Regions from separate parts of the Roseburia sp. MSJ-14 genome, predicted to be linked through region 2. Evidence: a T-box and tRNA genes for the amino acid it is inferred to sense, from the RefSeq annotation. Region 2 holds a T-box; the other holds one or more tRNA genes.

Region 1 (5,054 bases), on a different contig from region 2:
GCCAATGGGGATGTGGGGGTTTGAAGAAGAAATTCGGGATAGAAAGATAGAGTTTGAAATCGATGGTGAAAAGGGAAATTTTAAATCATTAAGTTATGTAGTAAAGAAAAGCGATTTAAAATTGTTTTGTGATATGATATATTTCTTTTTATCTGAGCATAACTTAGACAAAACATTGAATGATGCGTTTAAATATTAAATGTATTTAAAGAAACAACAAAGGATTATTGGACAATGATAAAAATAGAAAATAACAAAATATTGTTACAGGGAAAGAAATTGCAATTTCATAATAAGATTATGGAGGTAGCAGAATATGATGGAAAAGTTAGGAGATAATGATGATGTTCTTGCTAATGCTAAAAAATATTTGGGAGCTACATCAAGAAAGTTACAAATAGAAGCAGATAGAGCTATTGGACGGATTCGTTAAGTAATGCTATGAAGGTAATGGTGAATATCTTACTGTTACCTTTTTAGTATATTAAGGGAATTACATAAGATTTCAGATTGAAAAGCGGTAAGAGAGGTGATTCTTTTGATTGAAAAAAGATGTAATTATAGAGGAAAAGAATATAGTTGTAAAGTGAAAAAAGATATGGTGAGTATTTATTCACATAATGAAGAAGAAGGTTTTTTGCCTTGTAAAGATTTACTTGGAAATGTAATAAAGGGATGTTTTTTTAAAAAGGTGAAAATTAACGATGTTGAAGAGATATATAATTTGCGTTATATGGCTGTGTATGATAAAAGAGAATTTGAAATTCTTTCTTTAAATATTAATGCTATTAAAAAACATAAATTAACTATTGTTACTCAAAATGAAATATTAGCACGAGAATTAGGGTTTGAAAAACGTGAACAGTTTGTTTTCTGCAAAGATATTGATATAACAGAAGAGACAAAGATTATATGTTATATAGAATATGCTAATAAGGAAAAGGGGATAGATAGACAGGAAATATTATTAAAGGATTTACAAAATAAATTTAGAAAATAAGATTACATGTATAAATGAGAGTTTACTCGATTTACATAGAAAATTTGGAAATATATGATAGTAAAACTGGATTGCTTATATAACCGTTTATGTATGATTCAGATTTGGACTGCATGTATTTCTGAAACCGTGCTTGGAAGAAAAGATTTAGCAGAAAGAAGCAGTATGATTTTTTGGGCATATGATTTAGGTGAGAAAGAAATGGCAAAAGAATTATTAAACTTTGTTTTGGGTTTGGTAACAGTTCAAACATCTGATGAAAATATAAAGTCTAGGTTGGAAAGAATCATAAAGAAATGTTATATGATAAGTTCTAAGATAAATTATTCAACTTTTCCAGTATCATTATAAATGGTAAATAAAAAACCAAACTGCGTGAAGTCAGTAGAAAAAGTCTACTGGCTTAATATGTTCAAAATTATCTAAAAAATGGATTTTTATAAATTATATGAAAAAGGAAATTGAAAGAAATATAATTTGTTTTGTAAAATAACATCGGGGTAACAGGATTCGAACCTGCGACCTCACGGCCCCCAGCCGTGCGCTCTAACCAAGCTGAGCCATACCCCGCAACTTTCACATTGTATCACAAATTGTACAATGGGGCAATAAAAAAAAGCGCTAAATCGTTTGACTAAATGGAAAATGCCGATATAATAGAAGGGAAAGAAAGATTAGAATAAGGGAAGGTAGTATATGAAAGTGAGTGAAAAATTTACAAAGAAGCAGATAATACTTGGGAGTGTTGGAATAACACTTTTCGTATTATTGGTGATTTACATTAGTATAGCAATATTTTTTCAAGGACATTTCGCATTTCATACCACAGTTAATGGAGTGTCAGCCTCCGGTAAGAATCCGAAACAGGTAGAAGAACAGATTAAAAAGACCATTGATGGATATACACTTACTGTGGAAGAACGTGAAAATCAGTCAGAGGTTCTAGATGGCAGTAAAATAGGATTGAAAACAGAATTTGATGGTAGCTTGGAAAAGGAATTGAAGAAGCAAAACGGATTTGCATGGCCAATATATTTGTTTAAATCATCCAAAATAGAAGTTAAGACGATGGTAAAATATGATGAAGATAGTTTAGAAAAAGAGCTTCAAAATCTTAACTGTATGGATGAATCCAAGATGGTAAAACCGGAAAATGCTACTGTATCAGAATATTCTAAGTCCAAGGGATATGAGATTGTTCCGGAAAAAGATGGAACAGAAATTGATACGGAAAAGTTTTTTAAGGTGATAGGGAAATCCGTAACAAATTTACAAAAAAGCGTTTCTTTAGAGGGCGAAAAGTGTTATACCAAGCCAACATATACCAAAGATTCTGAAGAGTTAAAGACCCTGGTAGACACTATGAATAAGTACGCAGGTACGGAAGTTACATATGAGTTTGGGGATAAGAGTGAAAAATTAGATGGGGAAACAATTAGTCAGTGGCTTACGGTAAATGAAAATATGGAGGCAGATATTTCACAGGATAAAGTAAGTGAATATGTGGCAACCTTAGCAGATACATACAATACAGCAGGAAAGGCAAAAAGTTTAAAAACATCCTATGGCACTACAATTACGGTAAGTGGCGGAGATTATGGATGGAAGATAGATAAAGCTGCGGAAACAGAAGCATTGATGGAAAATATAAAAGCAGGAGATAAAGTTTCCAAAGAGCCGGCATATGCCAAGACAGCAAGTAGCCACGGAGATAATGATTATGGCAATACATACGTTGAAGTCAATCTGACTGCACAGCATTTATATTATTATAAAAATGGTTCATTGGTGTTAGAGTCAGATTTTGTATCGGGAAATGAATCGAAGGGATGGAGTACACCAACCGGAGTTTATGGTTTGTATTATAAACAAAAAGATAAGACGTTGCGTGGAGAGGGTTATGCAACACCGGTATCTTTCTGGATGCCATTTAACGGTGGAGTAGGATTCCATGACGCAACTTGGAGAAAAGATTTCGGCGGTAATTATTATCATAAGAGCGGATCTCATGGATGTGTAAATTTACCGTATAGTGCAGCACAAAAATTATATGAAAATATTGAGGCAGGATGCCCGATTTTTGTATATACCTTAGGCGGAACAGAAAGTACAAAGGCTAAGTCACAAGATGCGGCATCAGCAGTTGTCAGTGCAATTAACAGCATTGGTGCGGTGTCACAGGGAAGCAGATCTGCAATTAGTAATGCAAGGGCACAGTATGATGCATTAGATGAAAGTGCAAAGGGTTATGTAACGAATTATGATGTCTTGACAGCAGCAGAAGCGCAATTAGCACAACTTGACGCTGATGCTGCTGCGAGAGCGGCAGATCAACAGGCACAGGGTCAGGCACAGCCGGTAATAGATGCAATTAACAATAATCTTGTAAATCAGGCAATTACACTGGATAAAAAACCGATTGTACAGGAAATCAGACGTCAGTATGATGCACTGTCAGATGCAGCAAAGGCTAAAGTAACAAATTATTCAGTACTTACAGAAGCAGAACGATTGATAGCAACAATGGAAAGTGGTTCATAAAGTGTTCAAGGAGAAGGGACAGGATATGGAGTATCAAAAGGAAAATGATAAGAAAATAACAATTTCCGATGTGGCAGATGCGTTGGGGGTATCAAAGACCACAGTTTCCAGAGCAATTTCAGGAAAAGGAAGAATTGGAACAGAAACAAGAGAAAGAGTACTTGCTTATATTAAAGAGCATAACTATAAGCCAAATGCTTTGGCAAAAGGCTTGGCGCAGTTAAAAACGTATAATATAGGTGTCATGTTGCCGGAAGATTATACATTGGTAGATTTACCTTTTTTTCAGACATGCCTTATGGGAATTAGTGAAGTTGCAGTTAGTATGGACTATGATATTCTGTTGACTATGGGAAGGGAAAATGAAAATACCCAGTTGATGCGAATGGTAGAAAATCATAAAGTAGATGGTATTATTCTAATGCGGACATTTACCAAAGATGAAAGTATAGAATATTTACAAAAGACAGGTATTCCGTTTGTAACCGTAGGAAGTACCAATTATACAGATGTGGTACAGGTTGATAATGACCATAAAAATGCATGTAGAGAGTTGATTTCCATTTTATTGATGAAAAAAATGCGGCGAATTGGAATTGTAGGGGGAATTGAGTCGCATGTGGTAACACAAAGCCGTTTGAATGGTTACCTGGAGGCATATGAAAATGCAGGTCTGGCAATCGAAAAAGATATTATTTTTGTAAATGCAGATAGAGAGGCAATGATAGAGCGAGCAGTTGAGAAATTGTTAGAGGCAAAAGTGGACTGTATTGCATGTCTGGACGATGCTGTTTGTATGCAGGTACTAAATAAATTGCGCAAGGAAAATGTGCGGGTACCGGAAGAAGTAAAGGTAGCGTCCTTCTATGATAGTTCTATTTTAGACAGCCATATGCCGTCAATCACATCGCTGTCCTTTAATGTACGGGAATTGGGAATGACAGTGTGTCATACCCTACTGGATATGATAGAGGGAAAACAAGTAGAACAAAAAACTCTATTAGGATATGAGGTAATCTTAAAAGAATCAACCAAATAGAAGAGCAATGGAAAAGATCACTGTTTTAGCAGTGGTCTTTTTTTATGTAATAGGAAAATGCGTCCTATTACATAAAAAACGCTCCGCTAAGGAAGCACACCTCGCGGAGATGAAATTAGTCGTAAGTGACACCGCTAAGGATACAAATCTCTTATAGCAATGTATATAAATAGTAGTAAGTAAAAGTTTAGTAAAAAAATAAAAAAACGCCAGTAAAAATAGTGTGAAAATTTACTAATAAGTTAAAGAACATACAAAGAAAAATAGGAGTAACGGATTTATAAGGATGGTAACGTTACCATGACTGATTTTTATAGTAAAATAAGGAAAAAATATCTAATTTTCGACTGAACAACCGATTGCGCAAACAAAAAATATAGTGAAAATGACGAAAAAAATATAGGAAAAATACACAAAAACAGATTTGAAAAACTAGAAAAAAAAGACATTTACAACAATATAATTATTTGGTAA
Region 2 (5,054 bases):
GCAAACGCTCCCATCCATGCCATACTGGTAGAAATACTTTCAATTCCAACTACTTGAATCTCATTCCATAATTTTCCTAATACATTGGCAATCAGCATTTTGTATCCAAGTCCTACGGTAAAAATCTTGAGTCCTTCCTCTAAGCCCTGCATATTCACTTTTCGTTCCTTAAGCTGTGCCGCCACATCCTTAAATAATACAATCGGCCCTGCTATCAACTGGGGAAACATACATAAATAAGTTCCCAGATTTACAAAATTCTGTTCATATTCTTCCGGTCTTCGATATACATCAATAGCATAAGCTGCTATCTGGAATGTGTAGAAACTGATTCCCAAAGGAAGCGACCATGTTAAATGTTCTTTTCCCACGAAAAACGGCAGATATTTAAATACGAATAATGTTCCAAAGTCATATAGCAATAAGAGAATCAATATCCCTTTTCGTAACTTTTGTGTTTTTCCTTTCATCAACGTGGTTCCCGCAAAATGCAATCCCAACGTAAGCACAATTAAGAAAAACCAGGTTCGTTCTCCTGCAATATAAAACCAAAGACTTCCCAAAAATAATGTAAGATTTCGGAAACGCTCCGGCACTATATAATAAATCAGTAAAAATACTGGTAAAAATCCAAATATAAATGTTTCACTACAAAACAGCATCTTTTGTTCCTTTTCTACTTTCTTTTGGTTATGCGCCTTTGAGCCGCTTGCCTATTATAGCACTCTTTTACCATTTAGATGAAACAAATTTCCAAAATGTTATTACAATTATTTTACATTAATATGAAGTTTCTTTTCACAGTTTTTATATTTTCAGAATATTCTACAGCTTATTTATCTTGTTTCAGTTATAAGTATTATTAAACTATATTTTTCTAAATATATATTGACTTTTCACCCTTTGTTAGATATAATTAAATCATCAAAAGAAAGAGAGGTACAGTCCACCAGAAACTTAAATTTATTCCCCTAATGAATTCAAGAAATTGAAGCTTTAGGTACAAGAAAGAATCTTCCAGATATAAAATTCTGGGAAACAAAGAAATCAAAAGGATTTTCCGTAGAAGCCTTGAATCAAAATATGAAAAGAAAATAGGTGTGATGTTCCAGATGAATTATTCAGATATGGATACATGCCAACAGAATTCAAAGGTAGCAAAATTTCAAAAGAAAAGAATTGAGATTTCAAGAACTCAAGAAAGTTGAGGTATTAGTCCAATGGACAACATAGTTTAGAAGGCGGCATCAGATATGGTAAATCGGATGCCGCCTTCTTTATATATTGTTTTATTTCTTTTTATTCTAGTATGCTTTTCCCCAATATACCAGTTTATGTGCAGGTTTTCCACAGCAAACACATACATCGGAAATCGGTTCCTGATCTTCTAATGGCATACAACGTGATGTTGCTGTTGTATCTTCCTTAATCTTATCTTCACATGCCATATCTCCGCACCACATTGCACGAATAAATCCCGGCTTATTTTCTACTGCATCTTTGAATGCCGGATAGGATTTCGCATCGGTAATGTGAGAATCTCTATGTGCCTTTGCTCTTTCAAACATATCTTTCTGAATGTTTTCTAATAATTCAGGAACAACTTTTGTCACATCTTCTAATGCACATTCAATCTTTTCACCATTATCACGACGAACTAATACGCATTTACCGGCTTCAATATCCTTTGGTCCTAATTCTACACGAAGCGGAATACCACGCATTTCCTGTTCTGAGAACTTCCATCCCGGGCTCTTATCTGTTTCGTCTGTCTTTACGCGAATATCAGCTTTTGCTAATGCCTCTTTTACTTCGGCAGCCTTTTCCAAAACGCCCTCTTTGTGCTGCTGGATTGGAATTACCATTACCTGTACCGGTGCAATTCTTGGTGGCAATACCAGTCCGGAATCATCTCCGTGTACCATGATGATTGCTCCGATTAAACGTGTTGTCATTCCCCAAGAGGTCTGATGTACATACTGAAGTTTATTTTCTTTATCGGTATACTGAATACCAAATGCTTTTGCAAATCCATCTCCGAAGTTGTGGCTGGTACCGGACTGCAATGCCTTTCCATCATGCATCATTGCTTCAATGGTGTAAGTTGCCTCTGCACCTGCAAATTTTTCTTTTTCGGTCTTTCTACCACGAATTACCGGTATTGCTAAAACTTCTTCTGCAAAGTCTGCATAAAGATTCAGCATCTGAAGTGTTCTGGCCTTTGATTCTTCTGCTGTTGCATGTGCAGTATGTCCTTCCTGCCATAAAAATTCTCTGGAACGAAGGAATGGTCTTGTCTCTTTTTCCCAACGTACTACAGAGCACCACTGATTATAGCATTTTGGCAAATCACGGTAAGACTGAATCTCATTTGCATAAAAATCACAGAATAAAGTTTCGGAAGTAGGTCTTACACAAAGTTTTTCCGGTAATTCGTTTAATCCACCCTGTGTTACCCATGCAACTTCCGGTGCAAATCCTTCTACATGATCTTTTTCTTTTTCCAGCAAACTCTCAGGTATAAATAATGGCATATATACATTTTCCACACCAGTTTCTTTGAATCGCTTATCCAATTCTTTCTGAATATTCTCCCAAATTGCATATCCTGCCGGTTTGATAATCATACAGCCTTTTACGCTGGAGTATGCAATTAATTCTGCCTTTTTTACTACATCGGTATACCACTGTGCAAAATCGGTATCCATGGATGTAATGGCTTCTACTAATTTTTTGTCCTTTGCCATTTTCTTTCTCCTCTTTCTTTCTACTTTCTATTTCTAACAAATGTGAGCACGAAAAAACGCCGAAACTCTAATCCCTATAAGGGACCGGAATTCCGGCGGTACCACCCTGATTAAGTAATATTACATTACTTCTCTCTTACTCTTTATCGCAGATGTACGGCATATTTTCATATGCAGCTCCAAGGCAGGTTCCAAATATTCCCATGAAGAATCTTCCACCATTGATTCTCTCTCTGTTCATGTTCCAATCTGTACTATTCCTCTTCTTCGCCTCTATCATAATTCAGTAATTGCTATTCTATTCCAATTTTCTTCTCTTGTCAAGAACCTATCCTAAAGAGTCTACACGAAAGAGCCTACACTATCCCAAAGAACGAAATGCCTTTTCATAGTACCCTTGTATCTTTCCTGTTGTTCTTGTCTTCCCATAGCAGTTCTCTTCCATATATACACAGGCACGTCCGCTTTTCTTAGCTCCATAAAGAGCTTCGTCTGCCTGTTCCTGCATCTGTGCGAAACTTCCATTTTTTCTGGCATATCCCCAGGTGACTCCTACACTTATGGATACAATGGGAAGAAAATTACTGTCTGCTTGTTGTATACACAATTTTTCTACATTTTCTTTTAATTTAATTGCCCAGTTTAATGCCTGTGCCTTATCCATATCCGGAAGAAAAATAACAAATTCCTCTCCACCTACTCTAGCCGCAAGTTCCGATTTTTTTCTTATCATGTTGTGAATCTGTTCTGATACTTTGCGAATACAATTATCTCCCTCTAAATGTCCGAAGGAATCATTGTACTTCTTAAAATTATCAATATCAATCATGATAACAGCCACTTTTTTATTGGAGCGCAGACAAATATTCCACATGCGTTCAATTCTGCGTTCTAAACCACGCCGATTCAATAACTTGGTCATCGGATCTGTTTCCGATAAAGTCTTAGCTGTGTCAATTGCTTCTGCATCCTCTGCGCGACGCAGGAAATTATAATATCCCTGTCTGGATATAATTCCACACATTAACTGGTTTGCTGCCAGATAAATGATTGTCTGCATTCCTAACTTCTGGCATATTATCAAAACCACCAATGCCACAATCTGTACGGCAAGACTTGTTAAAAATTCTCTGTTATTATACAAGGGCCCAATGGCAAGTACTGCTGTCATAATCCAGTATACAACTAATTTGAAAAAGGTATCACCTGCCACCAAAGCTCCTACAATCAGTACGGTTTCAAATATGATCCAAAAACCGGAAACCTCTAACTGTATATTTCCCCTTCTTTCTCCAGACAGCCACCGATATGCCCGCCACCCGAAAGTCATGGCATATGCCTCTTCTAACACCAATAAAACCCATAAAATTTTTGCATTTATGATTTGTTCACTGTTTATTCTCAAAACAATGGCACAAAGCAAAAACAGTATACAAAAGCAGACCGATGTCAACAACATCCGTCGCACATTTTCCCTTTGTACACGTTTCCAATACATAGAACGCGTTGTTTTTTTCCGCTTTTGTTCTTTCACGTCTTCACCTATGCCCCTATATAGCAAATATTACTACAAATTTAATCTCATTATAGCAACTTTCCGTCAAAGTTACAATCATAAATTTCTCTTATTAACACATAGGAAAATGGTCCTAGTAAAAATCCCCAAATTCCATATACATTTAGCCCCACATAAATGCTTATAATAACAACAAGAGGTGGCATTCCTAACTTGTCCCCTATAATTTTGGGTTCTAATATCTCCCGCAAAAAACTGCAAAGGGTATAGATTGTAGCATATATGGCAGCAAGCGTGTACTTTCCCTGTACAATTTCAACCAATGCCCAAGGGACAAAAATGGTTCCTGTTCCCAGAAATGGCATGGCATCGCACACACCAATGCCACATCCCACCAGTAATGCATATTGATTTCCGGATAGATACAATCCGATTACACATATAATTGTAACAAATATCATAATAATAAGCTGAGCTTTTATATAAGCTCCCCCTGCCCGGTAAGTGCGCCGTCCCACTTGAAGAATCCCTTTTCCAATGGGGGTACTATTTAATCCTTCCTTTATTTTTTCATAGTCTCGCAATATGAGAATGGTACTGATTACTATCACAAAACAAACACCGCATAGTATCAGTAGATTTCTGGCATAGATTACGGTGCCGTTTAGCAGTGAAGGCAAAAATTTCTCCTCTATTTGACTTTGAAATTTAGGAATGCATGCTGCAATCCCTGTTTTCACTTCATTTGCCTGAATACCGGTAAAGTTTTCCACCTGTCTGCAACACTGCTT

What was found. The T-box of region 2 lies ahead of proS (proline--tRNA ligase). A T-box ahead of a tRNA ligase gene usually reads a tRNA of that ligase, here a tRNA-Pro.
Region 1: it encodes a tRNA-Pro, which carries the amino acid that the T-box ahead of proS (proline--tRNA ligase) is inferred to sense. The anticodon was not compared.

What each region holds. Positions count from the first base shown of each region.
Region 1 is NZ_JAHLQD010000026.1:177-5,230, forward strand. It holds gene KQI83_RS09860 (hypothetical protein) at 1-199, shown strand, start outside; gene KQI83_RS09865 (hypothetical protein) at 539-1,000, shown strand; gene KQI83_RS09870 (hypothetical protein) at 1,055-1,351, shown strand; tRNA gene KQI83_RS09875 (tRNA-Pro) at 1,496-1,570, opposite strand; gene KQI83_RS09880 (L,D-transpeptidase family protein) at 1,697-3,541, shown strand; gene KQI83_RS09885 (LacI family DNA-binding transcriptional regulator) at 3,567-4,580, shown strand.
Region 2 is NZ_JAHLQD010000050.1:111,948-117,001, forward strand. It holds gene KQI83_RS13960 (MBOAT family O-acyltransferase) at 1-662, opposite strand, end outside; gene proS (proline--tRNA ligase) at 1,305-2,747, opposite strand; T-box leader at 2,824-3,024, opposite strand; gene KQI83_RS17130 (GGDEF domain-containing protein) at 3,109-4,281, opposite strand; gene ytvI (sporulation integral membrane protein YtvI) at 4,332-5,054, opposite strand, start outside.